One region of the Kribbella sp. NPDC026596 genome, then DNA from elsewhere that is predicted to be linked to it. Evidence: riboswitches for the same ligand, from Rfam matches in the RefSeq annotation. Region 1 holds a riboswitch; each other region holds the start of a gene.
What was found. A riboswitch is a leader RNA that binds a small molecule or an ion and turns the genes downstream of it on or off. The one in region 1 is predicted to bind S-adenosylmethionine.

Region 1 (10,312 bases):
ATCCGTGGATACCGGCAGGCGCTCGGCTATGTCCTCGCAATGGCGAAGGATGCGGACTTCGGGCTGGATGCGTCGGCTGTCCGGGGCATGCATTTCATGATGCTCAGTCACGACCTGGCGAAGAGCCCCGGCAGCTACCGGCAGGGTGTCGTCCACGTGCATGACGAGGCAACCGGGGAGAACGTGTACGAAGGTCCGTCGGCGGAGGATGTGCCGGGCCTCGTCGCCGAGCTGATGGACGGCCTGGCCGCCGACGGCGCGGCGGACCCCTTGGTGCATGCGGCGATGGCTCACCTCAACCTGGTCATGATCCACCCGTTCCGCGATGGGAACGGCCGGATGGCGAGAGCGCTGCAGACACTGGTCCTGTCCCGGAGTGGCATCGGAGAGCCGGCCTTCTCGAGCATCGAGGAGTGGCTGGGCAGCAACACCGAGGACTACTACCGGGTGCTGGCGGCGACCGGCGCCGGCGGGTGGCATCCGCGGCGATCAGCCGCGCTCTGGGTCAAGTTCAACCTGCGCGCGCACCATATCCAGGCCCAGACGGTGCGGAGGCGGTATCGCGAAGCGGGCAAGCTGTGGCTGGCTTTCGACGAGCTGATCGCGGAGTACGGGCTGGCGGAGCGCGTCGCTGACGAACTGTTCGACGCGTCCCTCGGCTTCCGCATGCGCCGCTCGACCTACGTACGCCGGGCCGGGATCGAGGAACGGACGGCCACCCGCGACCTAGCGAGGCTCACCGAACTGGAGTTGCTCCGGGCGGTCGGTGAGACGAAGGGGCGGCACTACGTGATGGGTGATCGCCTTGCCGAACTCGTACAGGGCGCACTTTCCACTCGCGAGCCGCTGATCGATCCATACCCGTGGATGCGAGAGCGGCTGGCCGCGGCGCCGACACCGATCCGGTAGTTGTCCGTGGGGTGAGTAAGACTTGGGGGGTGAGTTCGCGGGTGCGGGTTTGGCGGGTTGGGCGGGTGGTGGATCCGCATTCGGTGATCGGAGGGTTGCGGAAGGGGCCGGGGGATCCGGCGTATGTGTTCGACCCGGGGCGGCGGACGGTGTGGCGGGCTACGCGGACGCCTGACGGGCCGGTGCTTCTGCGACTGACGCCGTACGCCGGGGAGGTGGAGGCCGAGGCCTGGGGACCGGGAGCGTCGTGGGCGCTGGACGGGGTGCCGGAGTTGCTGGGGGAGGCGGACAGCTGGGACGGGTTCGAGCCGTTGCCGGAGCACGCGGCGTTGGTGGACGCGGCGCGCCGGTTCCCGCATCTGCGGGTGCCTCGGACGCGCGCGGTGTTCGAGGCGATGGCAGCTGCGGGGATCGAGCAGGTCGTCACGGGCAAGGAGGCGTTCCGGGGCTGGCGGCTGCTACTTCGTGAGTACGGCGAACCCGCGCCGGGCCCGAACGGTCCGGACGGACGGGTGATGATGGTGCCGCCGGCGCCGGAGGAGTGGCGACTGATCCCGTCCTGGCAGTGGTTGCGGGCCGGCGTGGAGAACCGCCGGTCGCGGGTGGTCGTGACGGCCGCGACCCGGGCCAAGGCACTGGAGCGGACGCTGGAGCTGACCGACTCGGCAGAGATCGAACGCCGGTTGCGATCGCTGCCCGGCGTCGGGGTGTGGACGGCCGCGGAGGTCCGCCAGCGGGCTCACGGTGACGCGGATGCGTTCTCGTTCGCGGACTACCACGTGTCGCGCAACGTGTCGTACGCCCTCATCGGCGAGGAGTTGGACGACGACGGCTGCGCCGAGCTGATCGAGCCGTATCGCGGTCACCGGTTCCGGGTGCAGCGGCTGCTGGAGCTGACCGGCATCACCCACCCCCGCTACGGCCCGCGCAAGTCCCTGCCCACGCACACCCCGGGCGCAACGCATCGCTTGAGGTAGCGCTGGGCACCGGGCCACCACGATGACGATCGACGGCGACGGGCTGTACCTGGTGGCCGGCCTGGCATTGCTGCTCGGCGCCGTCCTGCCCCGCCTCTTGCGCCGGTACGCCGTCTCCGCGCCGATCGGCTTCCTCGGCGCCGGCCTGCTCCTCGGTCTCGCCGTCAACCGGCAGCACCTCACCCCGCTCGCCGAACCCAAGCTCACCGAGCACCTGGCCGAGCTGACCATCCTCGTCGCGTTGATGGGCGTCGGGCTCGCGATCGACCGTCCGATCGGCTGGCGGCGCTGGAGCGTGACCTGGCGTCTCCTGTTCGTCGCCATGCCCGCCTGCATCGCCGCGGTAGCCGGCGTCGGCTGGGGGCTCGGCCTGGCTCCCGCGACCGCGCTCCTGCTGGGAGCCATCCTCGTACCGACCGACCCGGTGCTCGCCTCCGACGTCCAGGTGCAAGGCCCGACCACCGGCGAAGGCGCCGAGCCGGAGGAGGACGACGAGGTCCGCTTCGCGCTCACCTCGGAGGCCGGGCTGAACGACGGCCTGGCGTTCCCTTTCGTCTACGCCGCCATCTTCGCCGCAACCAAGGGCGCAGTCGGGGGCTGGGCCCTCGAGTGGCTCGCCTGGGACCTGATCGGCCGGACGCTGATCGGCGTCGCGGTCGGTGCCGGGGCGGGCTGGCTGCTCGGCAAGATGGCCTTCTCCGCGCCGTCCCGCGCCTTCCGGCTGGCGGATTCCCGCGAACCGGTACTGGCGCTCGCGATGACACTGGGCGTCTACGGCCTGGCCCAGGTGCTGCACGGCTACGGCTTCGTCGCGGTCTTCGTTGCGGCCCTGGCGCTGCGGGCTGCCGAGCGCAGCCACGACTTCCACGAGGAGCTGCACGGTTTCGTCGAGCAGCTCGAGCACATCCTCACCTGGGGGATCCTGCTGCTGCTCGGAGTGGCGATCACGGCCGGGTTGCTGAAGCCGTTGACGCTGACCGGCATCGGAATCGGGCTCCTGCTCGTGCTGGTGATCCGTCCGCTGATCGCCTGGGCCGCGCTGGCCGGTACGCCGATGCGCCGCTCGGAGCGGTGGGTGACGGCCGCGTTCGGCGTCCGCGGCGTCGGGTCGGTGTTCTACCTCGCGTACGCCGGTGCCGACTTCGGCACCGACCTGCCCTGGCTGTGGGCGACGGTCGGCTTCACCGTCGTCCTGAGCGTCGTCGTCCACGGGATCGCGGCGACTCCGATGATGCGAATGCTCGACGTACGCCGAGATCGGGCTGCCTGAGCGCGGCGGCGGGCGGTTCGACTCCGTGCCGGATCGCGGCGGCGGCGTGGATTCCGGCGGCGAACTCCTTCAGTCCGGTGCCGGCAGGGCTGAGACCTCGCGTCTCGGATGGTGGGAACGGAAGACACAATATGGACCCGATTGGGTAGTCTCGGGGGAGCTCATCCAGAGGGACTGAGGGAAACGGCCCGTTGAAGTCCCGGCAACCCTCCCCGTTGAGGTCCCGCTCCCGGGTTCCTTGCGGCGGACCGGTGCCAAATCCGTCCCGCGCCGAGATCCGGTCCCGGGGAAGATGAGAGGGGAACCTCACTCATGAGCCTGACCGCCGCCACCCACACGATCCGTGAAGGTGCCTTCGGCAACGGTACGCACCTGAGCTGTCGCGCCTGTGGGGCGAAGTCGCCGCTCGGTCCGTTCTACGCCTGTATGGAGTGCTTCGGTCCGCTCGAGGTCGGGTACGACTACCCGACCATCACGCGGGAGCAGATCGAGGCCGGTCCCAAGAACATCTGGCGCTATCAGCCACTGCTGCCCGTCCCGGTGGACGTCGCGAGCTTCCCGAACACCGAGCCCGGCTACACCCGGCTCATCGACGCCAAGAACCTGGCCCGTGAACTGGGCCTGCGCAAGCTCTGGGTGAAGGACGACTCGGGCAACCCGACCCACTCCTTCAAGGACCGCGTGGTCGCGTCCGCCCTGAGCGCCACCCGCGAGCTGGGCATGAAGGTCTTCGCCTGCCCCTCGACCGGCAACCTGGCCAACGCCGTCGCCGCGGCCGCCGCCCGGGCCGGCATCCGCTCGGTCGTCTTCATCCCCAAGGACCTGGAGCGACCCAAGATCATCACCACCGCCGTGTACGGCGGGACTCTGGTGGCCGTCGACGGCAACTACGACGACGTGAACAAGCTGGCCTCCGAGATCGCCGGCGAGGAGGAGGGCTGGGCGTTCGTCAACGTCAACGTCCGCCCGTACTACTCCGAAGGCTCCAAGACGCTGGCCTTCGAGATCGCCGAGCAGCTCGGCTGGCGCATCCCGCAGCAGGTGGTGATCCCGGTCGCCTCCGGCTCGCAGCTGACCAAGATCGACAAGGGCTTCACCGAGCTCGGCAAGCTCGGCCTGGTCGACGCCACCGACTACAAGGTGTACGGCGCTCAGGCCACCGGCTGCTCGCCCGTGGCGCAGGCCTTCCGGGACGGCCACGACGTGGTCAAGCCGGTCAAGCCGGACACCATCGCGAAGTCCCTGGCGATCGGCAACCCGGCCGACGGACCGTATGTGCTCGACGTCGCCCGGCGTACCGGCGGTGCGATCGAGGACGTCAGCGACGAGGAAGTCGTCGAGGGGATCCAGTTGCTCGCCCGGACCGAGGGCGTCTTCGCCGAGACCGCGGGCGGGGTGACCGTCGCGACGCTGAGGAAGCTGATCGCGACCGGGCAGCTCGACCCCGAGGCCGAGACGGTGATCATCAACTCCGGCGACGGGCTGAAGACGCTCGACGCCGTGGCCGACCGGGTCGGCCCCAAGGTGACCATTCCCGCGTCGTACGACGCCTTCGTGAAGGCAGGCCTGCAGTGAGCGTGAGCGTACGGGTCCCCACCATCCTGCGGCCCTACACCCAGGGCGTGTCCGAGGTCTCGGCCGAGGGCGGGACACTGAGCGAGGTGCTGGAGTCGCTCGACGGCTCCTACCCCGGCATCAAGGGCCGGGTGCTGGACGAGTCCGGCGAGCTGCGCCGGTTCGTGAACGTGTACGTCGACGATGACGACGTACGGTTCGCCGACGGCCTGCAGACCGCGATCAAGGACGGCGGCCAGGTCTCGATCATCCCCGCGGTCGCGGGCGGCTGATCCTGCCGGTGGTTCCGGGCGTCTTTCGTCCGGAACCACCGCTACCGTCGCCTGCATGGCGACGAAATGGACCATCGGCGGGGATGCCGCCGATCCGCAGAAGCTGGCCCGATTCTGGGCCGCGGCCCTCGGATACGTGATCGAGCCCGGATTCGACGATCCGGACGGCGCGGGGATCATCGATCCCGACGATGTCGGCCCGGCGATCGGCTTCCTCCGCGTGCCCGAGCCCAAGACCGCGAAGAACCGTCTGCACATCGACATCCGCGTGGCCGGTCCCGGCGCCCGCGACGCCGCCTCCGCGGACCGCATGCGCACGAAAGCCGCGGAGTTGGTGGCGCTGGGGGCTGTTGAGGTCCGCGAGGACTTCTACGGCCCCGAACTCGGCCACATCGTGATGCTCGATCCCGAAGGCAACGAGTTCTGCGTCGGCTGACTACGATGCTCTGGTGCGCGCTGTTGTGATCGAGGAGTACGGCGCTCTGCCCGTCGTACAAGAGGTTCCGCGGCCTGCGCCGGCGGCTGGTTCTGTTGTCCTGAAGGTGGAGGCGACCGGGCTGTGCCGCAGTGACTGGCACGGGTGGATGGGCCATGACTCCGACATCGTGCTGCCGCATGTCCCGGGCCATGAGCTGGCCGGGACCGTCGCCGCCGTCGGGGCTGGGGTCTCTGGCTGGCAGGTCGGCGATCGGGTGACGACGCCGTTCATCTGCGCCTGTGGTCAGTGCGAGCAGTGTCAGGAGGGCAACCACCAGGTCTGCCCGAACCAGCTCCAACCCGGCTTCAACTACTGGGGCTCGTTCGCGGAGTACGTCGCTGTTCCCTACGCCGAGGTCAACCTGGTCCGCCTCCCGGACGACCTGGACTTCGCCACCGCCGCGGGCCTGGGCTGCCGCTTCGCCACGTCCTTCCGCGCCATCCATCAGGTCGGCCGCGTGGCTCCGGGCGAACGCGTCACCATCTTCGGCTGCGGCGGCGTAGGCCTCTCCGCGGTGATGATCGCCGCAGCTCTCGGCGCCGAGGTGATCGCCGTCGACACGAACCCCGACGCCCTGAAGCTCGCCCGCGAGTACGGCGCTTCTCACACCATCCAGGCGTCACCGACGGTTGTCGACGAGATCCACGCCCTCGGTGGTGCCCACGTGACCATGGATGCGTTGGGCTCCAACGCCATCGTCCAACAAGCTCTGCTGGCCTTGCGTCCTCGAGGCCGCCATCTCCAGGTCGGCCTCCTCCCCTCCGGCGTACAGCTCGACGTCGGCCGGTTGATCGGCCAGGAACTCCAATGGCTGGGCAGCCACGGCATGCCCGCCCACGCCTACCCGGAAATGCTGTCGCTAGTTGCTTCAGGCAACCTAAAACCAGCCGACCTGATCACCCGCACGATCACCCTGGAAGAAACCCCCGCCGCCCTAGCCGCTTTGTCCAACGGCACCCCAGCCGGCGTCACCATCATCCAACCCACACCCCACTAACCACCCACGCGCCACGACCCCACGCGAAGGGCCGGCGCTGACCGCGCCCGCGAGACCGCGGTTGCGTAGCACGCGGGGGTGTACTACAGGCGGATCAGATACACGGTCGGGGGACGCCCGGTGCGGCCGTGTTGTTGGGTGCCGGTGGGGGCAGCCAGGCCGGCTCGTTCGAGGCGTTTGAGGACTCGGCGGGCGGTGCGGAGCTGGACGGCCAGGTGGTCGGCGACGTCTTGGGTGGTGAGGCCGTCGGGGAGGGTGGCGGTGAGTTCGCGCATGCGGGCGAGGGTCTGGGTGTTGAGGCCGACGCGGCGGGCCAGGAGGGGGAGGCTTTCGGGGCCGCGGCGGGTGGCGGGCTGGTCGCCCGAGGGCTCGATGACGATCTCGACGTCGTCGGACATCGACACGACGCCGGCGACCGCGCCGATCGACTCGGCCCGGCTGACTGCGCGGCGGGCGAGTGCTTCCGCCTCGGCCGCCGTACGTCCGACGCCGAAACCGACGTACGCCGTGCTGTGCCGGGCGGCGAGGTGGTCGAGCAAGGGCATCCGGGCGAACTGTTCGGTCGCCTGCTCGAGCAGGCCGCGGGTGGTGACGACCAGGTGCCGCCCGTCCGGCAGCGCGGCCAGGCTGCCGCCGAGCGTGATCAGATCACCGGCGAGGGCGTCGTCCGGCTCGGGCAGTGCGATCACGCCGAGCGCTACCTGCGCGTCACCGACGTGCTGCCCGGTCGTCGTCAAGACCAAGGCCTGCAACGTCGACCGGATCGAGTAACGGGAGGGCGCGAGCCGCACCGACGGCATCTCGTTCTCCAACAAATGGAACGCCGAGCCGAGGCAGCTGATCGCGACCTTGGTGTCGTGCTTGTCGCGCGCGGTCCGGTGGAACGCGACGATGTCGTCGGAGGTCAGCCCCGGCCGGTACGGCAGCACGTGGATCTGGTCGGTCGGGAGCTTGGCCTCGATCAGCGTCTCCAGCACCTCACTACGCCGCAGTGTGTCGATCGAGAACTGGGTGACGTTGTGCCCGAGCCGGAGCAGTTCGACGAGTGCGCGGAGCAGCGTGGCGCCGTCGTACGACACGTACATCGCGGGCCGGTCGATCACGCCGGCCTCGGTGGCGATCGTGTACGGCACGACCCCGGTGAACAGCAGCGCGTCGACCTTCTCGTGCGCCTGCTCGACGAGGTCGACAGCCTCGGTCTCGTGCCGGTAGGGCAGCGGGAGCAGGGTCGCGCCGCTCGGCGGACCGACCGCGATCACGCGCAGCACCAGGTCCTCCGGACCGACGACGCCGACAGTGAGCGTCATCAGGCCACCGCGCCCGGGGCTGAGCTGATCTGCACGGCACTCCTTCGACGACTTCTGGTCTGGCCCTCAACTCGCAGAATAGCGCAGCCGGCCCCGGGCACTTGACGTGCAAGGCGGCTTCTCTTAGTTTCGGTCAAGACCACAATTACCGCCACTCGAAGGCGGTCGCCAGTGTGGGTGGAGCGTCGGAGGGAGCGAGCCACCCTAACGGGCGAGATCCTCGAGGCAGCGGATGACGAGGTCGCGCTCACCAGAAGGCAGCGTCGGTCCGTAGGGGTCGTACGCGGCCTCGGCAGGGAGCAGGCCTTCCCACTCGGCTGCCCAGAGCATGCGCTGCACGTAGCCCTCGATCGGGGCGTAGAAGGTGGCGGCGGCGAACTGGTCCAGCCGTTCTGAGGCGGTCAGGAAGCCACTGTGATCCCCGGACGTCCAAGCGTCGAGTACAGCGGCAGACAGCGAGACCTGCGCCGCGGCGATCCCGACCAGGGCCGTGTCCGCGCCCCACATGAACGAAGGCCCGTACATCCGGTCCTCACCGGTGATCAGCAGCTTCCCGGTCCCACGCCCGGCCCAGATGGCGTCCTGGCACCCGATAGCCCGATCGAGCGTCGCAGTCTTCACCCCGAGCACGGCCGGAAGTGAAAGCAGGTCGCGGATCAGCGCAGGCGGGTACGGATACCCACCAGCCTCGCCATGGAGATAGAAACCCACGAGTGGCAGCCCGCTCTCCGCCGCCACCCGCTCGTGCAACGCCACCGCCTGCGCATGCCCGTCCGGCAACTCCCCGAGCGCAGCCAGCGGATAGACCATCACCGCGTCCGCTCCACCCGCAGCCGCCTCCAGAGCCATCGCTACCGTCGCGTCAGCGGCCTCCTGCAGGCTCTGCGCCGACGAGGACCGCGGTACGCCGACTCCCGCGACGATGGGCACGTCCGTGGCCTGCCGCCACGTCTCCAGCACCTTGGACCGGTCAGCCGCGGACAGGTAGAGCCCGCGCCCGGTGTGGGCCCACACTGCGACCCCACCGACGGACTCTGCCGTCAGAGCGCCGGCGTACGCGGTCAGAGCGTCGTACGCGACGACACCCTCGGAGTCCATCGGAGTGACGACCGCGGGGAGCAGTGTGCCCCGGAGTTGCTCGACGAGCGGGTGCATGAGTGACCTCTCAGACGTCGTGGCCGAGGCCTGGGCGCTTGGGTACGTCGATCCAGCCGTCGCAGTCGGCGAACACACTCGGAGCCAACGGGTCCTCGTCGACCATCAGCGGCCCGACCAGGTCGGCCGCGACGGTGGCGCCCGGTACGGCGGCCGCCAGGTGGACCGCGGCCAGGGTTGCCACCCCCAACTCCGGCATCGAGCCTATCTTCACCGCCAGCCCGGCCGCCTCGGCCACGTTGGCGATCTGGAGGGCGCGATGCAGGCCGCCGACCTTGAGGATCTTGATGTTCAGTACGTCGGCTGCCCCACGGCGAGCGATCTCGAGAGCATCATGCAGTGAGTGCATGCTCTCGTCGACCATCACCCGGACGTCGAGCCGCTCACGCAGCCGCACCAGCCCGGCCAGGTCCCAGCGCGGCAGTGGCTGCTCCAGCAGGGTCAGACCGGCTTCGGTCATCTTGGCGAGATAGGGCAGCGCTGTGGTCGCGTCGTACCCCTCGTTGGCGTCCAGGCAGAGCTCTGCGTCGGCAGGGATCGCCGCACGGACCGCACGGATCAGCTCGAGGTCCTTGGCGGGGTCCTGGCCACCTTTGACCTTCAGATGCCTGAAACCTTTACCGGCGTACTCCGCGGCCTCAAAAGCCATCTCGTCGAGGGTGCCGAGCCCGACCACCCACGTCGTCTGCACGCGCTCTCTGACACTGCCACCGAGGATCGCGTGCACAGGCCAGCCGCTCAGTCGACCGGCCAGGTCATAGAGCGCGATGTCGAGCCCGGACTTGGCTACCTGCTGACCGCGGAGCACGGTGTCCATCAGTACGTGTGCGCCGGCTCGGTCGAGCGGATCACGGCCGATCAGGGCCGGCGCCAGGTGCTCTTCGATGGCTGCGGTGACTCCGGCCAGCGTCTCGCCGGTGTACGCCGTCATCGGTGAGGTCTCGCCGATGCCGACCGCGCCGTCGGCGGTGTGGATCTCGACCACCAGGCTGACCAGCTCGGTGCTGATCCCGCTGCTGATCTGGAACGGCCGGCGGTACCGCGCACTGACCACGCGGGTCTTGATCGCGCTGATCGGACCTGCCCCGGTCCCGGCCGGCAACCCGACCGGATGCGATGCAACACTCAATTCCGGCTCCTAGGGTCGCAATCTGATCGGAAAGCATTTACGGTCAAGACCGTAAATACCGCGAGCGCTCTCTGTCAACGGAAGGTGGCACCCCCGATGCGGCTGGGTCTCTATCTGAACCTCTACGGCACCCCGGACGAGCGCCCGCGGCTGGCCGACGCGGTCGAGCAGGCGCGGCTGGCCGAGCAGGCCGGCTTCGAGTGGATCGTGCTCGGCGAGCGGCATCTGCACCGGCCCGGGTAC
Region 2 (10,312 bases), on a different contig from region 1:
CGACGAAGCTCGTCAGGGCGGGGGCGAGGTTGTGGCGGGGCCGGTTCTCCTCGTCGTTTCCTGTCAGGAGGTCGCGGTAGACGCGTTGGGTCTCCGGATCCGGATCGGTGCCGTACGTCGTACGCAGGTCGGTGCGGAGGCGTTCGTACTGGGCCAAGGCCTCCGATGATCGGCCCATCGCCGCATGACGCCGCATCAGGTCGCGGACGGCGCGCTCGTGGAGTGGGTCGATGGCGAGGGCGCGTTGCAGGGCGTCGAGCGCCTCTACGTCGTTCTCCGTCGCCTCCGCCAGGTCCACGAGGAGATCGCAGAAGGTCGCCCGGAGTTCCTCCCGCGGCCGGTCGGCCCAGTCCTCGAACCGGTCCTCGGGGAGCAGATCTCCGGCGTACGCGGCGACCGCGGCGCGCAGGTCGGCGAGGTCACCGCTGGTCCGCCCGAGCGCGGCCAACTGCTCGAACGTCCGTACGTCGACCTCGACGAGACCGTCCGCGAGCAGGACTACGAAGTCGTCGCGCAACTCGAGCAGACCGTTGCTCGGCTCGTCACCGGCGAGCGCCCGACGGGCGACGTGCAGCGCCTGGTGGAGATTGTTGACCGCGGACGTCGGAGCCCGATCGGGCCACAACGCCTCGAGCAGTACGTCGCGATGCAGCCGCTGATCCCGTGTCAGCGCGAGCAGCTTGACCAGCGTCCGCGCCTTCCGCAGACGCCAGACGTGGCCATCGACGGGTTGTCCCCCTCGATCGACCCCGAAACCTCCGAGCAGCCGGATCCGCACCAATCGCCCTCCCCGATGAGCGTAGACACAGATCCCTACGTCGCAACCACCTTCTCGGTTCAGCCTGTGTGCGTCGAGTAGACCAGCGCAACGGTTCCGGAGGGGTAGGACCGCGCGCTGTTCAACGTCAGCTTCCTGCGTTCGCCCACCTCGGAGAACATCGATCCGCCGCGACCGACGATCGCGGGGTTGAGCTTGAGCCAGTACTCGTCCACGAGATCGGCGGCGACGAGCGAGCGTACGGTCTGTACTCCTCCGAACACGACCAGGCCGCCGCCGGTGGACTCCTTGAACTGGCGAACCTGGTCCGCTCCGTCGCCGGCGGCCAGGGTCGAGTTCTCCCAGGCGCTGACGTCGAAGCTCTTGTCCGATGACAGGACGAACTTCGGCGTTGTATTGAGCCACGCAGCCAGGTCGCCCTCGGTGGTCGTCCAGTAGGCGGCCGACGGTCCGAACGACTTGCGGCCCCAGATGATCGTGTCCGCAACGGACATCAGCTCGCCGGTCAGCTCGCTCGTCAGTTGCGGGTCATCGGCCATGAAGTCGAGGTCGTTGTCCGGTCCGGCCATGAATCCGTCGAGGGTCATGTCGCTGAAGACGATCAGTGGTCGCATGGTCTCCTCCTTGGGCTCTATCTCCCCAATCTCCCAGACGACGGATTCAATCCGCTTTCAGCGATCCGGCCAACTGCGATGCATCGGGCCAGGCCATCCGTTGGCACTTCGGAGTGCCGTTGAGTCGAGTCGGATCTCCGCCAGGCGGTGGTACGGCGGCCGTTTCTACCGAGCTGCCTCCCGCCGCCCGGTAGAAGTGCTGCGCGTCTGTGTTCTGCTGCAACACCCACAGGTACATCGCGTTGCTGTTCGCCTCGCCGATGACCGCGTTTGCGGCGCGGGCCAGAAGCTGAGTGCCGATCCCGGTACGGCGTTGCCGATAGTCAACATGCAGATTGTCGACAAGGCTGCCCCACCGCGGATCCTTGTCGAACTCGACGTGGACGAAGCCCGCCAGTTGGTCGTCGTACTCGGCGAGGATGGTCGCGGACCTGGCCGGCGCCGCCAGCCGTCCTGACCAGACCGACCGACGATCGGTGTCGATGTCCCCATCGAGGAACGAATCCGCATACGCGCCCCGGTAGTGCCGACGCCAGCTATCGGCGTGCAGAAACGCGACCTGGTCGGCGTCCTCCGCCCCGGCCGAACGGAACCGCAACGATGCCATGCCAAACCTCCCACTCGCGGCTTGCCCGGCACTCCTGCGCCGAGCCTGGTCCTCACCCGGGGCACCCCACCCACGAACGGAGGGTTGCCGGCCAGCAAGCCGGGGCTAAACGCTGACACTCATGACCAACGCCAAACCGTACCAGCGCCTCTTGAGGCCCCACTACCAACTACTGGTTCCTTCTCAAATCAGCCGCGAAGTGACTCGGTCAGCGGGGGTTGTTGGTGCGCCAGGCGGCGTAGTCGGCGACTGACTTGGCGACGTCGAAGGTGGGCTCGAAGCCGGTGTCGTGGGTGAGCCGGGTGATGTCGAGGTACGGGTCTGCGCCGGGACCGGCCTGGCGCCCGGGCAGGAGGTCGAGCTTCAGGCCAGGCGTGATCGCCTGCAGGGCTTCTGCGAACTCGCGGTTGGTGTACGGCCGGCCGCTGGACACGTTGTAGGTGTCGTGCCGCAACGTCTCCGCGGTCGTCAGGAGGGCGATCGCGCGCCCGGCGTCCGACGCGTAACAGCAGTCGCCGCCGTCGTCGGCGTACAGCGGCTTCGGTTGCTCACCGCGGAGTACGGCGCTGATGTACGGCGGAATGTAGAAGAACGGTGATTCCGGATCGACGAGCGGTCCCCAGATGGTCCCGATCCGGAGTACGACCGGCTGGACACCGCTGCCCTGGAGGCTGTGCGTGGTCAGCGGCTCCACGGCCTTCTTGAACGCGATGATCAGGTGCGGCAGTTGCGCGGTCGGCAGCGGGAGCTCTTCGTGCCAGGGGATCTCGGTCCGGCCGACGTACGCGCCAAGGCTGCTCGCGACAGCGAACCGGCGGACTCCCCACGTGCGGGCGGCGTCCAACGCGTTGAGCAGGCCGGTCACGTCCGTACGGAAGAAGTCGACCGGGTCCTCGTCGGGGATGCTGCCGGCGAGATGAACGATGTCGCTGATGTCATGGCGTTCGCCCAGGGCGAGGAAGGCTTCCCGGTCGGTGACGTCGAGGGATTCCACGGTGACCTGGCCGGCGAGGAATGACGGGACCTCGGTACGGCGGTGTGTCGTGACGACGACCTCATGTCCGAGATCCAGGAGGGCTTGGGCGGTGTGGGCACCGATCATGCCCAGGCCGCCCGTGACGAGGATCATCGGACCACCTCGTAATGGAGGTGCGTGACACCGGGTGCCGGGATGGCCTCCACCAGCCGGAGCCGCACGTGCTTCGGGACCTCCTGGAAGAAGCTGCGACCGCCGCCGAGCAGGATCGGCACCTGATGCAGGATCACCTCGTCGACAAGGTCCGCCGCCAGGGCCGAGGTCAGTGCGCCGCCGCCCATGACCGCGACATCCTTGTCCCCGGCAACCTCCCGCGCCGCCGCGATCGCGTCCTCGATCCCCGTGGTGACGAGCGTCTGCTTCTCGCTGATCTCAGGCGCTGGCCGGTGGCTGAGCACGAACAGCGGTGCCGTCGGATGCGGCCCGTCGCCTCCCCAGTGGCTCGAGTGCTCGTACGTCGTACGCCCGGAGACGGTCGCCCCCACCCGCGCCGCGATGATGTCGAAGAACCTGGCGCTCGGCTCACTCAACTTGAACCCGCCGAACAGCTCGCTCGGCGTTTCCCCGTCGAAGTACCAGTCGAAGAGCATCCCCGCATCACCAAGCCCACGCCCGAACTCGTCAGCCCCATCGGGAGTCCGCCCACTGATATACCCATCAACCGATACAGCGTGCGCACTGAACACCTTGCTCATATCACTCCTCCGCTAGACCATCACAAGCCCGAACCTACGAGCGGACCCCACCAAGTCTTGAACGAATCCAGCAGATCCACCCCCGTGCCCCTGAACCACTTCGGCGATCGATCAGGACGTCTTGGGCGTGATCGGCCTCCACAAGCGCACCTCGTCGAAGACCAAGCCATCGCGATCGCGGAAGCCACCAGGCAACCGACCCCACAGCTGGAATCCGAGGCCGAGGTAGGCCTGCTCAGCATGGGTTCCCCTCGTATAGATGCGCTCGCCTGACCGCGGCCAAGGACTTTGTTTCTGGAGGGGTCTGTTCGGCGGCGGGGCCGTTGTCAGACGGTCTTCAGGGTGGCTTCGAAGTTGTGGACGAGGGTTTCGGCGGGGTAGCGGGATCGGAGTTCCTGGCCGAGTTCGCCGGCGATCATCAGGAGGTGCGGGCGGGACTGGCGGCTGTCTTTCAGGCCGTCGAGACCGAGGTCGACGGCTTGCTCCAGGTCGCCTTCTCGTCCCGCTATGAAGCCGAGGGTGATCCGGCATTCGGAGATGCGCATCGGGCTGACTTCGGTACCGTCCGGAGCGAGGTTGTCGTGGATGACGGTCTCGGCGTGCTGCCGCGCCATCTGGTCGTCGCCGCCGATGCGATGGACGTCCATCGAGTAGTAGTCCCACTTCGCGGGATCCACCTTGAAGTGATTGTCGGGCCGGTCCGGGTAGGGCAAGCGGTCGAGCATCTCGCGGCCGGACTCCAGGAGGCCTTGAAGGCCCGATTCACCGAGACGAGCCTTGGCCTTGGCTTCCTGCGCGATGAGTTGGACGTGAACGCTGGAGGTCTTCGCGACGGCTTGACCTTGCTGTGCCGCCGCGATCGCCTGACGAAAGCGCCCCTGGGTGAGGGCGAACCATGCGGTCATCTCGTGACCCCAGCCGGCGATCTCCGGATGGCCTGCCTCGAGCCCGAGTTGAAGCGCCGCTGTCCGGGTGGACTCGGCCGCCGCCCGCAGGCCGAGGTCGTACTCCACACAACCGGCCAGCAGCGCCAGCCAACCGCCTGCCACCAACAGTTCCTGGTGTGCCTTCAAGCCGACTGGACGGGTGAGGAGATCGCCGACGTGGTTGAGCCACGCATGAGCCTCCTCGCGTAGCTCCAAGGCATCGCGCCGGTTGTACTGGCAGCACAGCTCTTCAACTGTGGATCGCAGAATCTCCAGCGTCTGAGGCGTCGTGTCACTGGCCTGCATTCGCTGCACCAGCTCCGCCGTCTGCCACGGCACCTCATCCAGCTTGAGGAGCGTCGCGTTGCGCGCGGCCGCAATCAGTTCGCCTTTGGCCCTGAGCGCGCGATCACATGCGCTGACTAACCCATCTGTCGGCGTCTTCCGACCGTTCTCGATGTTGCTCAGATGCCCACGACTGAAGTGCGTGGCCTTGCTCAGGTCACCGAGCGACCACCCGCGATGCTCGCGGAACTCACGCAGCCGGTCACCAAAGGTCATAACCCAAGTCTCCCCCAGCTCCGTATTCCTGTCGCCTCTCGCCGAGGAATACAAGCGACTACTCGCTGTAAGCATCCGACGACGGCCAGGGTGTTCACATGCGGAAGAGCGAGGAGAACCGATCAGCGCTCACCCATGGACTGGTCAGGACGCCGGTCGACGATGCCCTGTCCCGGCGCCCTGACCGCACCACGCTGACCTGGCGAGACCTGGAGAAGGACGACAGGGTCGACCACTTCGAGTACGGCACAGGGACCGTTGAAAGCTCCGGACCCCTGTGGATCTGCATCGCCTGGGATGACCCGCGCGAGCGCTTGAACCACCACACCGCCGCGATTGCGCCATATCTGAAGTTGCTCAACTAACCGCTGGCATCACCTGATCGCATCCGACCGCGACGTTGACGGAATGCCTAGCCAAGTGGTGAGGGCTGTTTGGAGTTGCAGCTCGTTTGGCGGTTCGCCGGGGGTGGTGGCCCAGGCTATTGCGCCGTCGGGGCGGATTAGGAGGGCGGATAGGCGGTTGTCGTCTATGGAGTTGATCTCGATGAGTTCTAGGCGATCGCGCCAAGCGGATGCCGCCTTGAGGGTGGGGGTGTGGGGTGGGGTGAGCAGTACGGCGCGGCCTGAGCGGGTGAACTGGCTGAGTCGGGAGGAAGTGGTCGCGGTGGTGAAGGTTAGGTCGGGGCAGTGGTGGCCGATTAGTTGGTGGTCGTCGGGTTTGGTGTACGGGAAGGTGTAGCGGTGCGCGAGGCCTCCGAGGAGGCGTCCGAAGTACTGGTTGACTTCGCGGATGTCCATGAGTTCGGACACGATGTCGCGCAGTGCGTCGGTGTGGGGACCGGGGCGCATCAGGGCGGACTGTGCGCGGGTGTTGGCCAGTACGGCGGCGCCGGCGGGGTGCCGCTCTTCGGTGTAGCTGTCGAGCAGCCCCTCAGGCGCCACGCCTCGTACTTGCGCCGCCAGCTTCCACCCCAGGTTGACCGCGTCGACCAGGCCGAGGTTGAGACCTTGTCCGCCGTTGGGCGAATGCACGTGGGCCGCGTCTCCGGCAAGCAAGACCCGGCCGAGTCGGTACGTGCTCGCCTGACGGGCGTTGTCGGTGAAGCGGAGCGCGTCGCTGACCTCGGTGATACTCACGTCCACGCCGGCGACCCGCCGTACGCTCGCCTGCAGTTCCTCTGGCGTGACCGCACCCCGCGGTACGTCGGGACCCTCGACGAAATCGAACGTACCCAGCACGCCCGGGCCGTGGATCAACATCCCGCCTTCGAGCCGGCCGGACGGCGGGAGCTTGTCCGGATCGACGATCTCGACCTGGGCTTGGCGCGCCGTCATGATCGGCGGGGTGCCCGGGAAGTCGAATCCGGCCAGCCTGCGGATCGCGCTGTGGCCACCGTCGCACCCCACGACGTACGCCGCCTCGAGCCGTCGCTCACCATCAGGTGTGGTGACGGTGATCGAGACGCCCCCGGCGTGCTGGACGAGGTCGGTCACGGTGTACTCGCGCCGTACGTCGATGCCGAGGGCAACAACGTGGTCGGCGAGGATCCGCTCCAGGTCCGGTTGCCAGATCAGCCGCCCGGTGCGATCGGGCTCCTCCTGCAGCTCAGGATCGATCTTGTGGATCCACGCGAAGTGGTTCTTCGCGCTGCCATGATCTCGTTTCTTCTCGTCCTGCCGCTCGGGCTGGCAGGCCTCGAGCGCCGGGCCGAGTCCACGGCGCTGGAGCGCCTCGAAGGCCAGCGGACCGACACCGCGTGACTTGCGCTGGGGAGCGGGTTCGGCCAGCCGCTCCAGCACGAGGGGCTGGACTCCGGCGAGCTGAAGCTCGATCGCGAGCGTCAACCCAACCGGGCCGGCCCCGACCACGATCACTTCGGAGGACATGGGATCTCCTTGTTCTTGGCGGGAAACGCCAGTGCGGGGAAAAGTGGAAGGACCGACAGCCCAAGCGCCCACGCGAAGGTGACGCCGTACGCCGCGGCCGGATTGCCTGTGTGTTGGGCCAGTTGGCCCTGGAGGATGAGCACAAGTACTGCGGTGCCGATGGAGCCGCCGACGCGGTTCATCACGTTCAAGGCACTCGCGGCACGGGGAACCTGGTACCGCTCGACACTGCCGAACGCCGTCGCCATCCCCGGAGCCATCGTCGCGCCGATCCCGGCACCGCGGACGGCCAACGCGACGAGCATGATCCAGTTGGCGAGGCCGGAGCCGAGGAATACCAGCGGTACGGTGCCGACCAGGCTGAGCATGATGCCGACGAAGATCACCCCACGAGGACCGATGCGATCCGTGAGACGGCCGGCGACGTGCGAGATGGCCGCGGCACCAAGGGCCTGCGGTGCGAGTGAGAATCCGGCCTCGATGGCACCTCTGTGCTCGACCTGTTGAAAGTAGAGCGGGAGGACGAGCATCGAGCCGTACAGCGAGGCGCCGAGAAGGAATGAATTCGTCGTGGCAGCGGTGAAACCACGACGGGCGAACAGGCGCAGGTCGATCAGCGGCGCCTTCCTCGTGACAACCGCGTGCACGCAGTAAGCGCTGAGCAGTACGACGCTGCCGATCAGCGGGACGATCGCACGGACCGAGCCGGCGCCGTGATCGCCGACCGCGGACAAGCCGAAGATCAGCGCAGCAAGACCCGGTGACAACAGGCCCAGCCCAAGCCAGTCGAGCTGCTCGCGACCTGCTGCGGGCCGGTCCTCAGGGATCACTCGCACTGCCATCAGCAGCGCGAGCACCCCGACCGGCACGTTCACGAAGAACATCCAGCGCCAGTCCAGGTCCTGCACGATCACTCCGCCGATGACCGGACCCACGACTGGTGCGAACAGCACCGGGATGACCAGTACGCCGACGATCCGGCCGAGCTGATCAGGTCCGGCCGCCTGCGCCAGGATCCCTTGTCCGACCGGCTGCATCACTCCGCCACCGACGCCCTGGATGACCCGGAACGCAATCAACGCGGGCACCGACCAGGCGAAGCCGCACAGGATCGATCCGGCCACGAACAGCGCAACCGACGCCATCCACACTCGCCGGCCACCGAACCGATCAGCCAGCCATCCGGAGAGCGGGATGACGATCGAGATCGCCAGCAGATAGCCCGTAGACACCCACTGCAGCGTGGACAACGGTCCACCCAGATCGCTCGCGATCGAGTCGATGCCGACACTCACGATCGTCGCGTCCAACCCGGCCAGCACCGCGGCGAGGCTGAGTACGCCGCCCAACCGCAGCAGCATCGGGTCGAGCGGAACCAGCCCGCCTCGCCTCCCAGCCCGGTGACCGGTCTCCACTGGCATGCCGCACCTCCGTCTCTCTAGGTTCGGCAAAACCATATGCTCGACCTAATTTTATGTCAAACCTATCTATGGGTCGGACATAAATGCGCTAGGCTGCGACGTATGAGTGAGCGTGGGTCCGGACTGCGGGAGCGGAAGAAACAGCTGGCCCGGCAGCAGATCTCGGACGTGGCGACGGGGCTGTTCCTGGAGCGTGGCTTCGACGAGGTGACGATCGCCGAGGTCGCGGAGGCGGCCGGCGTCGCCAAGATGACGGTCACCAACTACTTCCCGCGCAAGGAAGATCTGGTCTTCGACCAGCACGTCGAGCTCGCCTCGCACGCCGCACAAGCGATCGCCGGCCGCGCGAGCGGGGAATCGGCTCTGGCTGCGCTACACCGTGCGTACTTCGAGGCACTCAGACGTCAGGACGCATCGGTCGGGCTGGCCAGTGAGGGATTCGTCAAGATGATCACCGGTAGTCCCGCTCTGCTCGCCCGGCTACGCGAGATCGACGAACAGCGCGAAGTGGCCATCGCTGACACGCTCGCCGCAGAGACCGGCACAGAGACGGGCGAAGACATCACCTTGGCGGTCGCCGCGGCCCAACTCGCCGCGGTTCATCGCGTCCTCTTCCGGCAAGCGTTTCGCATGACGCTCGAAGGCAAGACGCGTGCCGAAACGACGGACGAGCTCGCCGACCTGGCGCGCCAGGCCTTCGAACAGCTCGAACCTTCCCTCGGCGGCTATGCGATCCGCTGATCCGACAGCATTTGCTCAGGCGTCGGGCTTTGCCTCGATCGTGTCGAGATCGCGTACGGCGTACCGGTGGTGCTCCCACTCCTCCTCGAGAATCACGTGCAGGCAGGAGAGAACGGTCTCGGGGTAGTCGGGGGCGTGGGGATTCTTGCGCTGCGCGGCGAGTACCTCCGGTGTGACTGTGGCGAGGAAGTCGCGCACCATCGCGACGCGACCCGCTCGGACGTCGAGCACCTCGGCGTACGTCGGTTTGACCGTCGTGAAGACCGACATGTCCAAGCGGCCGTCGTCCCCCGTCCCGGTGTCTGTTTGACCGATCGGGTGGAAGGGCTGTTCCTTCTCCAGAATCGCCCCGCCCAGCCACATGTCCGTGGCAAGGACCAGGTGCCGCAGCGTCTGCGCGAACGACCACTCGCCGGCCACTGACACGTCGACCGTGTCGGCCGGCATCGCCGCGACGCGTTCGAGCGTGGCCGCCCAGGTGCGCTCGAGGGCAGCCCAGGCCGCGCGCAGATCGTCCGGATCCTCGGCCCGTCGCTCGGATCGGCCGGGAAAGCGGCGGTCGAGCTCGGCCTCGACGAAGGGGATCACGTTGACGCCGTTGACGCGGAAGAACGTCTCGCCGTCAGAGAGCCAGGGTGCGTCGATGTCTGCCGCGCGCACCTCGACGCCGCGCATCACGACCTCGGACAAATCAGCCCCGACGAACCGCGCCCCCCGCAGATTCGTATCGACGAACTCCGCGCCTTGCAGGTCATCGGACCGCGTGAAACTAGCCATGACATCCCCTCTCGCCACCCAGTTGCCGCAAGCTAACACGCCCCTCCGACAAGAAACGGCCGCATCAGTTGGCGCCGGCGTGGTCCCGATGTATCTGGTCCTGGCCCGGTCGCCTCCGAGGTAATAAAGGGGGTTGCCATGCCTGAGGATCTTGAGGTTGTCGTCGAGCCTTACGAGGACGAGCTGTCCGAGCGGCTGGTGCATGCGCGGAATGTCCTGGTGCGCCACGAACGGGTCCGTGAGCACTTCGGTGATGCCGACCCATCC
Region 3 (10,312 bases), on a different contig from region 1:
TGATCACCCGCTCCGACCTGGAGTTCTCGCAGCCACGACCGACCCTGCTCTACGGGTACGGCGGCTTCCGCGTCCCGATCCTGGCCGACTACAAGCCCGGCTGGCCGGCCTGGCTCGGGGCCGGTGGCGTGCTGGTGATCGCGAACCTGCGCGGCGGTGGTGAGTACGGCAGCACCTGGCACGACGCGGGCCGGCTCAAGAACAAGCAGAACGTGTTCGACGACTTCATCGCGGTCGCCGAGCACCTGCGGGACACCGGTGTGACCACCTCGGCTCAGCTCGCGATTCACGGTCGCAGCAATGGCGGTCTGCTCGTCGGTGCGGCCATGACTCAGCGTCCGGACCTGTTCGGGGTCGCAATGCCCGGTGTGGGTGTCATGGACATGTTGCGCTTCCACCTGTTCACCGTGGGCGCCGCGTGGGCCTCTGACTTCGGTCATCCGGACGATTCGGAGCAGTTCGAGGACCTGCTGGCGTACTCACCGCTGCATCGGTTGCGCGACGGCATGTCGTACCCGGCGACCCTCGTGGTCACCGGTGACCACGATGACCGGGTCGTGCCGTTGCACAGTCACAAGTTCATCGCCGAGCTGCAACATGCCCAATCCTCGTCCGCACCTGTCTTGACCCGAGTCGAGGTCAACACCGGTCACGGCTTCGGCAAACCCGCCGCGATGGTCGCGTCGGAATGGGCCGACCTACTGGCGTTCGCTGCTCACCATGTAGGCCTCGTACCTCCTGAGCAGTAGGAGGGCCGGCGTTACCAGATGCGGGGAGCGTGCAAGTCCCGCGGGTCGTCGGTGGGCTGACAGCCGTGGTCGGTGTCCTCGTACTCCGACCGCGGTCCACCGGCGGCCAGCGTTCGTACGGCGTTGACGAGGCGGTCCACGTGCTCACGCGTCGTACCGAGACCGAGGCTCGCGCGGACCGCCGTACCGTGCTCGGGGGAGTCAGCGAGTAGGTGACCGACGAGGGGGTGTGCGCAGAACTTTCCGTCGCGCACACCGATGCCGTACTCGGCGCTCAGCGCCGCGGACACGAGCGTGGAGCTCACACCGGCAACGGTGAAACAGACGGTGCCGACCCGGTCCGCGTCCTCGCCGAAGATCGAGTACGTCGTGACGCCCGGGACCTGAGCGAGTCCGGTCCGGAGTCGGGCGAGCAGGCTGCGCTCGTGCTGCTCGATCGCGTCGCGGTGCTTGCTGATCGCGGCACATGCCGAGGCGAGGGCGATCGCGCCGATGACGTTGGGGGAGCCGCCTTCGTGGCGTGACGGGCCGGTCGCCCAGACCACGGTGTCGTTGGTGACCGCAGTCGTCGCGCCCCCGCCGTACAGGTACGGGTCGGCGGCGTCGAGCCAGTCGGCGCGGCCGATCAGCGCACCGGCGCCGTAGGGCGCATAAAGCTTGTGGCCGGACAGTGCGACCCAGTCGACGTCCAGCGCGGCGATGTCGACCCGCCGGTGCGGCGCGAGCTGCGCAGCGTCGAGGCAGATCCGCGCACCGTGCGCCTTGGCGACCGCGGCGATCTCCGCGATCGGGAAGATCTCACCGGTCACATTGGACGCGCCCGTAACGACGACCAGCCGCGGACCCTCCGGAGCGTTGCGCAGAGCGTCGGCCACGTTGGTGACGGCCTCGCTGGGCGAGCTGGGCGCGTTGAGACGGACAGTCCGCTCAGCCGGCCACGGCAGCAGTGCGGCGTGGTGCTCGGACTCGAACACGATCACCGTCGCGTCCGCCGGTACGGCGTGGGCGAGCAGGTTGAGCGCGTCGGTGGTCTGCCGGGTGAAGATCACCTGGTCGTCGTCACGGGCACCGACGAACGCGTGCACCTCGGTGCGAGCACGCTCGTACCACTGGGTGGTGATGCGGGAGGCGTAGCCGTTGCCGCGGTGCACGGACGCGTACGACGGCAGTGCGGCCTCGACGCTGGCCCGGACCGACTCCAGACACGGCGCACTGGCTCCGTGGTCGAAGTTCGCGTAGTCAGTGACCCGGCCGTCGGCCAGTGGGACCAGCAGGTCCGAACCGACCGTGGCGGGGATGTTGCCGGTGACGAGCCGGGCGACGGTCGGCCGCGTGGTCGTCGTAGTGGCCGGCTCGAGGATAGAGAGGATCGACATGGTGCTGCTCCCGGGAAGTCCGCGCTTGCCGAGCGGGGTATCCGCACGGCCTGGTCTTCACCCGGGGCACCCCACCGCGGAGGAGGGTTGCCGGCCAGCAAGCCGGGGCTTCACGCTGACACTCATGACCTGCCGAGAACGGTAACGAACAGGCCACGACCTGCGCCAACGCCTATCTCATGTGATGAGATAGGCGAACACATCGTGGACATCGTGAGGAATGAAGATGACCTGGAGAGCACCGGCAGTCGAGCGACCGGACGGTTCGCTGACCGCGCCTGAGCGTGAGTTGCTGCAGGGTTATCTGAATTTCTACCGCACCACGCTGCTGTACAAGTGCGCGGGTCTGACCGCGGAGCAGTTGGCCGAGCGGCCGTCGAAGCCGTCGAACCTGTCCTTGCTCGGTCTGATCCGGCATCTGACCAAGGTGGAGCGGATCTGGTTCCGCATCCACTTCGCCGACGAGCCGGCCGAGCCGCTCTTCGCGCCCGCGCTGGGGAAGGACGCCGACTTCGAGCGCATCGATCCGGCTGAGGCACAGGCGGCGTACGACGGGTTGATCGCGGAGTGGAAGCTCTCGGACGAGGCTGCTGCCGGACGGTCGCTCGACGATCGGTTCACCTTCAGTGGGACCGAGTCGACGCTCCGGATGATCTACATCCACCTCATCGGCGAGTACGCCCGCCACTGCGGCCACGCAGACCTGCTCCGAGAACAACTCGACGGCACCACAGGAGCCTGAACCGACCTCCGCCTCTCTTAGGCTCCTGGGCGTTGAGCAGGGGAGTGGCAGCGCTGTGACGCGACGGATGGGGCAGCGTGATCGGCGTGTGACACGTGGGACTCGAGAGGTAATCGGGGTAGCCTGCTAGATATGGCGACCCGCACGTCTTCCCCGGCGCGGGCGCAGAAGTCGGCAGCCAAACGGCCGAGTACGGCTCGTTCGGCTGCTGGTGGACGCTCCCGTTCGTCAGGCGCCCAGAAGCGTGGGCAGAGCGCGAAACGCGGTGGTTCGACCGCCGCGCGGACCAGCACGCCCAAAAACAGCGGACCGGGCCCGTTCGCGGCCGCCATGATCGCTCTCGGTCGCGGTGTGGTGAAGGTCTGGATCGGCATCGCGCACGTGCTCGGACGGATGGTCCGCGGCATCGGCCACGGTGCCCGCGACCTCGACCCCGAGCACCGCCGCGACGGCGCCGGCCTGTTCCTGATCGGCCTGGCGGTCGTCGTGGCCGCCGCCATCTGGTGGGACCTCCCGGGCGCGGTCGGCAAGGGCATCCGGACCGTCGTCGGCGGCAGCGTCGGCATGCTCGGCTGGGCTGTCCCGCTGATGCTCCTGTTCATCGCAATGCGCACGCTGCGTCACCCGGACCGCAACGGCCCGGCCGGACGTCAGGTGATCGGCTGGACCGCCGTCGCCCTCGGCGTACTCGGCCTGGTCCACATCGCCAACGGTCTGCCCCGTCCGAGCAACCCGGCCGACGGACCGCTGCAGGACGCCGGCGGCGCGATCGGGTACGTCGTCTCGTCCCTGCTGTCCGACCTGCTCACGGAGTACGTCGCCGCACCGCTGCTCGTGCTGCTCTCGATCTTCGGTGCGCTGGTGATCACCGGTACGCCGGTCTACGCGATCCCACTGCGGTTCCGCGCGGCGTTCGACGTACTGATGGGACGTACGGCGCTGCCCGAGGACGCACCGTCCGTCATGGCCGCGCCGACCGACGACACCGTCCGGCTGACCCGCAAGGAGCGCCGGGCCAAGGCCGCGGTGGAGGAGGACGACGGCGATCCGACAGTCAAGCCGTACGACTCGCCGGTCCTCGAGGGACGTGAGATCTCCAAGCGCGGGCGCAAGGCCAAGGCAGCGTCGGCCGTGGACGAGGACGCGTACGACGTCGACGCTTCCGAAGCCGCTGGGGTTGCTGTCATCGCCCCGGCTGGTGCCGGTGGTGGTCCTTCGAAGTCGGACTCGCCGGCCGAGCCGCCTCCCCACACGCCGATCCCACAGCGGGTCGAGCAGCTCAGCCTGTCCGGCGACATCACCTACACGCTGCCCGACGGACAGATGCTCAAGCCGGGTTCGGTGCACAAGGCAAGGACCAAGGCGTCCGACCAGGTGGTCGACCGGCTGACCGAGGTGTTCGAGCAGTTCGGCATCGACGCCCAGGTCACCGGCTACACGCGTGGCCCGACCGTCACCCGGTACGAGGTCGAGCTCGGCTCGGCAGTCAAGGTCGAGAAGGTCACCGCGCTGTCGAAGAACATCGCCTACGCGGTGGCCTCGGCCGATGTGCGGATCCTGTCGCCGATCCCGGGCAAGTCCGCGATCGGCATCGAGATCCCGAACACCGACAAGGAGATCGTCAGCCTCGGCGACGTGATCCGCTCGGCGACCGCGCGCAACGATCACCACCCGATGGTGGCCGGCCTGGGCAAGGACGTCGAGGGCGGCTTCGTGGTCGCGAACATGGCCAAGATGCCGCACCTGCTGGTCGCGGGTGCGACCGGTTCGGGTAAGTCGTCGTTCGTCAACTCGCTGATCACCTCGATCCTGATGCGGGCCACGCCGGACGAGGTGCGGATGATCCTGGTCGACCCCAAGCGGGTCGAGCTGAACAACTACGAGGGCATTCCGCACCTGATAACGCCGATCATCACCAACGCCAAGAAGGCGGCCGAGGCGCTGCAGTGGGTCGTCCGCGAGATGGACATGCGGTACGACGACCTGGCCGCGTTCGGATTCCGGCATGTCGACGACTTCAACAAGGCCGTCCGTGGCGGCAAGGTGAAGCCACCACCCGGGTCCGAACGGGTGCTCTCGCCGTACCCCTATCTGCTCGTGATCGTGGACGAGCTGGCCGACCTGATGATGGTCGCCCCGCGCGACGTCGAGGACTCGATCGTCCGGATCACCCAGCTTGCGCGGGCGGCCGGTATCCACCTGGTGCTCGCCACCCAGCGGCCGTCGGTGGACGTCGTCACCGGTCTGATCAAGGCGAACGTGCCGTCGCGGCTGGCGTTCGCGACCTCGTCGCTGGCCGACAGCCGGGTCATCCTGGACCAGCCGGGTGCGGAGAAGCTGGTCGGCCAGGGTGACGGCCTGTTCCTACCGATGGGCGCGAGCAAGCCGATGCGTATCCAGGGCGCCTGGGTGACCGAGTCGGAGATCCGCGGCGTCGTCGAACACTGCAAGACCCAGCTGCAGCCGACGTACCGCGAGGACGTCACCGCTGTGGCCGGTCCGAGCAAGGACCTCGACGACGAGATCGGCGACGACCTCGACCTGGTCGTGCAGGCCGCCGAGCTGATCGTGTCCACCCAGTTCGGCTCGACCTCCATGCTGCAGCGCAAACTCCGCGTCGGCTTCGCAAAAGCCGGCCGGCTGATGGACATCCTGGAGAGCCGCGGTGTCGTCGGACCCAGTGAAGGTTCGAAGGCCCGCGACGTCCTGGTGAAACCGGATGATCTAGAGGACTTCATCACCACCCTCCGAGGAGACTGACCCGTGACCGCCGCGAGCGCACTGCCCAGGCAGGACCGTTTCGACGTCGACCCCAAGCCCGTGCCGTTCACCGTCCGCGCCTCCCAGCGGGTGCACGGCGGGCTCGCGCTGGGAGCTGCGCTGGTCGCCGTCGGCTTTGCCGCGTCCGCGTCCACCAGTCCCACCGGCGTACTGCGATGGATCGCGGCGGCGGCGTTCGCAGTACTGGCGGTGATCTGCGCGCGAGCACTGACGGTCGGAGACATGCTCGTCGCCGACGAGGTCGGCATCCGGTTGCGAATCGGCCACGAATGGATCGGAACACGCTGGGAGGACATCGACGAGGTGACGGTGCTGCAGCGCCGCCACCTGCTGGACGACGGCCGGATTGCCGTTCATTTACTGGATCCCGGACCGGTTCTGGGAGCGATGCCGAGCTCGACGCTCAAGACGACCGATGCGAACCGTCGTCTGACGGGCTCCTCACTCGCGGTACCGTTCGGGTTGACGGCGCGACCGTCGAACGGGGAAGTGGTACAGGCGCTGCACATGCTGGCGGATGCCAGGTGCCCGGTCAGGGAACAAGCCTGACTCTGCCGTGACCCCGTCGCATCAAGGCCGTTGACATGATGTCGGCGGTCCCGCTGTCGGCTTGACGATGCCGACGGTCCGCGGGAGTTAGGCCGGGCGATGGAGAGGATGGTGGGGACGTGAGCATCGGCAGCGAGCTCACGGCGGCCCGCGAACGGGCCGACATGACGATCGAGCAGCTGAGCGCCGCCACCCGGATCAGAACCGGGCTGCTCGTGGCCATGGAGGCCGACGACTTCTCCCGCTGCGGCGGGAACTTCTATGCCCGTGGGCATATCCGCTCGATCGCCCGGGTGGTCAAGGCCGATCCCGCACCGCTGATCGCCAGCTTCGACGCTGAGCAGGCCGTCGAGGAGGAGAAGTCCCGCCGCGAGGAACGCGCCGCGGTCAAGGGCCCGACCTTGCACCCGGCCCGCCCGCGCTGGGCCGTCGTGGTCGGCGCGATCCTGGTCAGCCTGATGGGCTGGGGGATGGTCCGCCTGTTCACGCTGCCCAACGACATCGAGGCCAACGCCTCGAAGACCGCGACCACCACCGCGACCGTCACCACTCCCACGCCGAAGCCGACCCCGAAGCCGTCCGCGAGCCCCACCCGCACGGCGACGAAGAAGCCGCCGGTCCTGAAGACCGAGCTGGTCCTGACGGCGAAAGGTGACGGCACCTACCTGACGGTCCGCGACAGGAAGAACAAGCGGCTCTTCCAGGGGCACCTCGGCCCGGGCATCGCCCAGTCGGTCACCAGCGCCGGCGACATCCGGATCTCCGTCGGCAACCCGGCGAACCTCATCGTCACCCTGAACGGCAAGCGCATCAACACCAAGCTGTACCGCTTCTACGCCCACGCCAACGGCACCCTCAGCAAATCCCCGTCGTCCTAGCGGCCCGTCGTGGGGGTTGGGCGGCGTGGGTTGGTGAGTTAGGTGGCGGGCTGCACCGCAAGTCATACTCGTCGTGATGACTACGCCACCCACCACCGTCGCCCTGGTCACGCTGGGCTGTGCCCGTAACGATGTCGACTCCGAGGAACTGGCCGGCCGGCTCGAAGCCGGCGGATTCCGGCTGGTCGAGGACGCCGCCGAGGCGGACACCGTGGTGGTGAACACCTGCGGGTTCGTCGAAGCCGCGAAGAAGGACTCCGTCGACACCCTGCTGGCCGCCTCCGACTACAAGGAATCCGGCCGCACCCAGGCCGTCGTCGCGGTCGGCTGCCTGGCCGAACGGTACGGCGAACAGCTCGCCGAGGCTCTCCCGGAGACCGACGCGGTCCTCAGCTTCGACGACTACGCCGACATCTCCGATCGCCTCCGCTCGATCCTCGCCGGCACCAAGCACCAGCCCCACGTGCCCCGCGACCGCCGCAAACTCCTCCCGCTGGCCCCCGCCGCCCGAGCCGCCACCACCGGCATAGCCATCCCCGGCCACGGCGACCACATTCCCGACCAGCTGAGGCCCGTCGGCGACGGCTCTGCCGGCGCCGCCTCGCCTGACACCCCAGCTCTCAAGGGACGCTTCGCCACGGGCCGGCCGGAAGAGCTGACGATCGACGCCCCCGACCTCACCTCCGCCCCGGCGAGCGGCCCGCGCGTCATGCGTCGCCGGCTCGACGGCGGCCCGATGGCCCCTCTCAAGCTCGCGTCCGGCTGCGACCGCCGGTGTGCCTTCTGCGCGATCCCGATGTTCCGTGGCGCGTTCGTCTCCCGCCGCCCAGCCGAGGTGCTCCGCGAAGCCGAGTGGCTGGCGGAGAACGGCGTACGCGAACTGTTCCTCGTCTCCGAGAACTCCACCTCGTACGGCAAGGACCTCGGCGACCTGCGCCTGCTCGAGACCCTCGTCGGCGAGATCGCCGCGGTCTCCGGCATCACCCGCGTGCGTGTCTCGTACCTGCAGCCTGCGGAGATGCGCCCGACCCTCATCACCGCGATGACCTCGACCCCCGGCGTCGTCCCGTACTTCGATCTCTCCTTCCAGCACGCCTCCGGCCCACTCCTGCGCCGCATGCGCCGCTTCGGTGACTCCGAGCGCTTCCTCGAGCTCATCGCTCAGGTCCGCGCGACCGCGCCGACCGCGGGCATCCGCAGCAACGTCATCGTCGGCTTCCCCGGCGAGACCGAGGAAGACGTCGACATCCTCTGCGACTTCCTCTCCCGCGCCGGCCTCGACGCGATCGGCGTCTTCGGATACTCCGACGAAGACGGCACCGAAGCCGAGACGTACGACGGCAAGCTCGACGAGGACACCATCGCCGCCCGCCTCGATCGCGTCACCCGGCTGGCCGAAGACCTCACCTCGGCCCGCGCCGAATCCCGCATCGGCGAACTCCTCGAAGTCCTCGTCGAATCTCTGGACAGGACGCCCTCCTCCGCCGACGCCCTAACAGGCGACACCCTCGCCGCCGGCGACGACGCCCGTACGCACGACATCCCCGCCGTCGGCGACGCCCGTACGGACGACATCCACGCCGGCGACGACGCGCGTGCGGACGACACTTCCGCCGTCGGCGACGCGCGTACGGGGGAGGGGCGGGCCGCTCATCAGGGGCCTGAGGTGGACGGGTCGACGACGCTGACCGGGCTTCCCGAGGGGGTTCGGGTCGGCGATCTGGTGTCGGCGAAGGTGGTCGGAAGCGACGGGGTCGACCTGATCGCCGAGTTCGCGGCACTCGTGAGCCCCCAGGACGGCCGTCCGGCGGATAACCTGACCGCGTGACCAACCCTCCGACGAACCCGGCGCCGCGCGCCGGCCACCTCCACGCGCCCAGCGCCTGGAACGTGCCGAACGCGCTCACCGTCCTGCGGCTCGTCCTGGTCCCACTCTTCGTCTGGCTGCTGCTCCGCGAGGGCGGCGACACCGACGGCAACCGGCTGCTCGCGACGGCCACGTTCGTGGTGGCGATCGTCACCGACCGCTTCGACGGCGACATCGCCCGCCGCTGGAACCTGGTCACGAACTTCGGCAAGATCGCCGACCCGATCGCCGACAAGGCGCTCACCGGCGCCGCCTTCATCGGGTTGTCCTATCTCGGCGAGCTCCCGTGGTGGGTCACCGTGGTGGTGCTGGTCCGCGAGTGGGGCGTCACCGCACTCCGCTTCTGGGTGATCCGGCACGGCGTCATGCCGGCCAGCCGCGGCGGCAAGCTCAAGACCGTTCTCCAGGCGATTGCCCTCGGCCTGTACCTCCTGCCATGGCAATCCTTCGCACCCCTGCACTGGACCGCCATGGCCTTCATGGGTGCCGCCGTCATCGTCACCATCGTCACCGGCATCGACTACGTCGGCCGAGCCCTCCGCCTCCGCGCCGCCGCCAAACGCCCGCTCCCATAAGCTCACCTGGTGGAGGTGACGGGTGGCTGAAGGGGACGCGGGGCTCGAGGCGGTCCTGGCGCGCTTGGTGGGGTTGCTGAAGGAGCGGGGAGAAACCGTTGCGACGGCTGAGTCGCTGACCGGTGGCATGGTCGGGGCCGCGCTGACCGATGTGCCGGGCGTGTCGGCCGTGTACCGCGGCGGCGTGGTTGTCTACGCGACTGACCTGAAGGCACAGCTTGCCGGCGTACCTGAGGATCTTCTGGCTGCTGTGGGTCCGGTACACCCGGATACGGCCGCTGCCCTCGCCACAGGCGTCCGAGAGCGTCTGGGGGCCACCTACGGGCTGGCGACGACCGGTGTGGCCGGTCCGGACCCGCAGGCGGGGATCTCGGCCGGCACGGTGTACATCGCGGCGGCCGGACCGGGGTCTGCGCAGGTGCGGAATTTGCAGTTGACCGGTGACCGCACGTCCATCCGTCGGGCGAGCGTACGGGCCGTTCTGGAACTCGGAGCAGCTTTGGTGGCGGAAGAACTCGACTGATCGGCGTGTTGAGACCAGCATGGGGACAGGTAGGGCAGACTGGCGCGGCGCACCGAAGGTGGACATTGCGAGGAGTGGTGACCCAGCAACGGGTACCGTTGGTTCCTACGGTCGCGCTACCGTGCGAGTAGAGACGACCGGACAGGCGGAAGGGAGAAACCTCATGGTGCTGGTTCGTGGCCTGCTGGGCGACGTCCTGCGGCGTAAGCGGCTGCGCCAAGGGCGCACTCTCCGCGAGGTATCCGCCGACGCTCGGGTCAGCCTCGGATACC

Region 2: linked by a shared signal. The riboswitch ahead of AB0E63_RS23010 (GNAT family N-acetyltransferase) and the one ahead of thrC (threonine synthase) in region 1 are both predicted to bind S-adenosylmethionine.
Region 3: linked by a shared signal. The riboswitch ahead of AB0E63_RS25615 (aminotransferase class V-fold PLP-dependent enzyme) and the one ahead of thrC (threonine synthase) in region 1 are both predicted to bind S-adenosylmethionine.

What each region holds. Positions count from the first base shown of each region.
Region 1 is NZ_JBEZYF010000007.1:43,405-53,716, forward strand. Features, by position in the region: gene AB0E63_RS07790 (Fic family protein) at 1-909, shown strand, start outside; gene AB0E63_RS07795 (DNA-3-methyladenine glycosylase 2 family protein) at 939-1,886, shown strand; gene AB0E63_RS07800 (cation:proton antiporter) at 1,909-3,156, shown strand; SAM riboswitch class I at 3,315-3,455, shown strand; gene thrC (threonine synthase) at 3,469-4,731, shown strand; gene AB0E63_RS07810 (MoaD/ThiS family protein) at 4,728-5,003, shown strand; gene AB0E63_RS07815 (VOC family protein) at 5,059-5,439, shown strand; gene AB0E63_RS07820 (zinc-dependent alcohol dehydrogenase family protein) at 5,453-6,478, shown strand; gene AB0E63_RS07825 (hypothetical protein) at 6,562-7,785, opposite strand; gene AB0E63_RS07830 (dihydrodipicolinate synthase family protein) at 7,990-8,940, opposite strand; gene AB0E63_RS07835 (dipeptide epimerase) at 8,951-10,069, opposite strand; gene AB0E63_RS07840 (LLM class flavin-dependent oxidoreductase) at 10,166-10,312, shown strand, end outside.
Region 2 is NZ_JBEZYF010000027.1:68,698-79,009, forward strand. Features, by position in the region: gene AB0E63_RS23000 (BTAD domain-containing putative transcriptional regulator) at 1-778, opposite strand, end outside; gene AB0E63_RS23005 (dihydrofolate reductase family protein) at 838-1,392, opposite strand; gene AB0E63_RS23010 (GNAT family N-acetyltransferase) at 1,439-1,999, opposite strand; SAM riboswitch class IV at 2,012-2,126, opposite strand; gene AB0E63_RS23015 (NAD(P)-dependent oxidoreductase) at 2,208-3,128, opposite strand; gene AB0E63_RS23020 (dihydrofolate reductase family protein) at 3,125-3,730, opposite strand; gene AB0E63_RS23025 (helix-turn-helix transcriptional regulator) at 4,057-5,271, opposite strand; gene AB0E63_RS23030 (hypothetical protein) at 5,316-5,582, shown strand; gene AB0E63_RS23035 (FAD-dependent monooxygenase) at 5,592-7,106, opposite strand; gene AB0E63_RS23040 (DHA2 family efflux MFS transporter permease subunit) at 7,091-8,527, opposite strand; gene AB0E63_RS23045 (TetR family transcriptional regulator) at 8,630-9,268, shown strand; gene AB0E63_RS23050 (DinB family protein) at 9,284-10,045, opposite strand; gene AB0E63_RS23055 (hypothetical protein) at 10,184-10,312, shown strand, end outside.
Region 3 is NZ_JBEZYF010000032.1:84,689-95,000, reverse strand. Features, by position in the region: gene AB0E63_RS25620 (prolyl oligopeptidase family serine peptidase) at 1-749, shown strand, start outside; gene AB0E63_RS25615 (aminotransferase class V-fold PLP-dependent enzyme) at 761-2,125, opposite strand; SAM riboswitch class IV at 2,142-2,255, opposite strand; gene AB0E63_RS25610 (DinB family protein) at 2,352-2,867, shown strand; gene AB0E63_RS25605 (DNA translocase FtsK 4TM domain-containing protein) at 3,000-5,627, shown strand; gene AB0E63_RS25600 (hypothetical protein) at 5,631-6,197, shown strand; gene AB0E63_RS25595 (helix-turn-helix domain-containing protein) at 6,317-7,075, shown strand; gene AB0E63_RS25590 (radical SAM protein) at 7,152-8,903, shown strand; gene pgsA (CDP-diacylglycerol--glycerol-3-phosphate 3-phosphatidyltransferase) at 8,900-9,517, shown strand; gene AB0E63_RS25580 (CinA family protein) at 9,540-10,040, shown strand; gene AB0E63_RS25575 (helix-turn-helix transcriptional regulator) at 10,204-10,312, shown strand, end outside.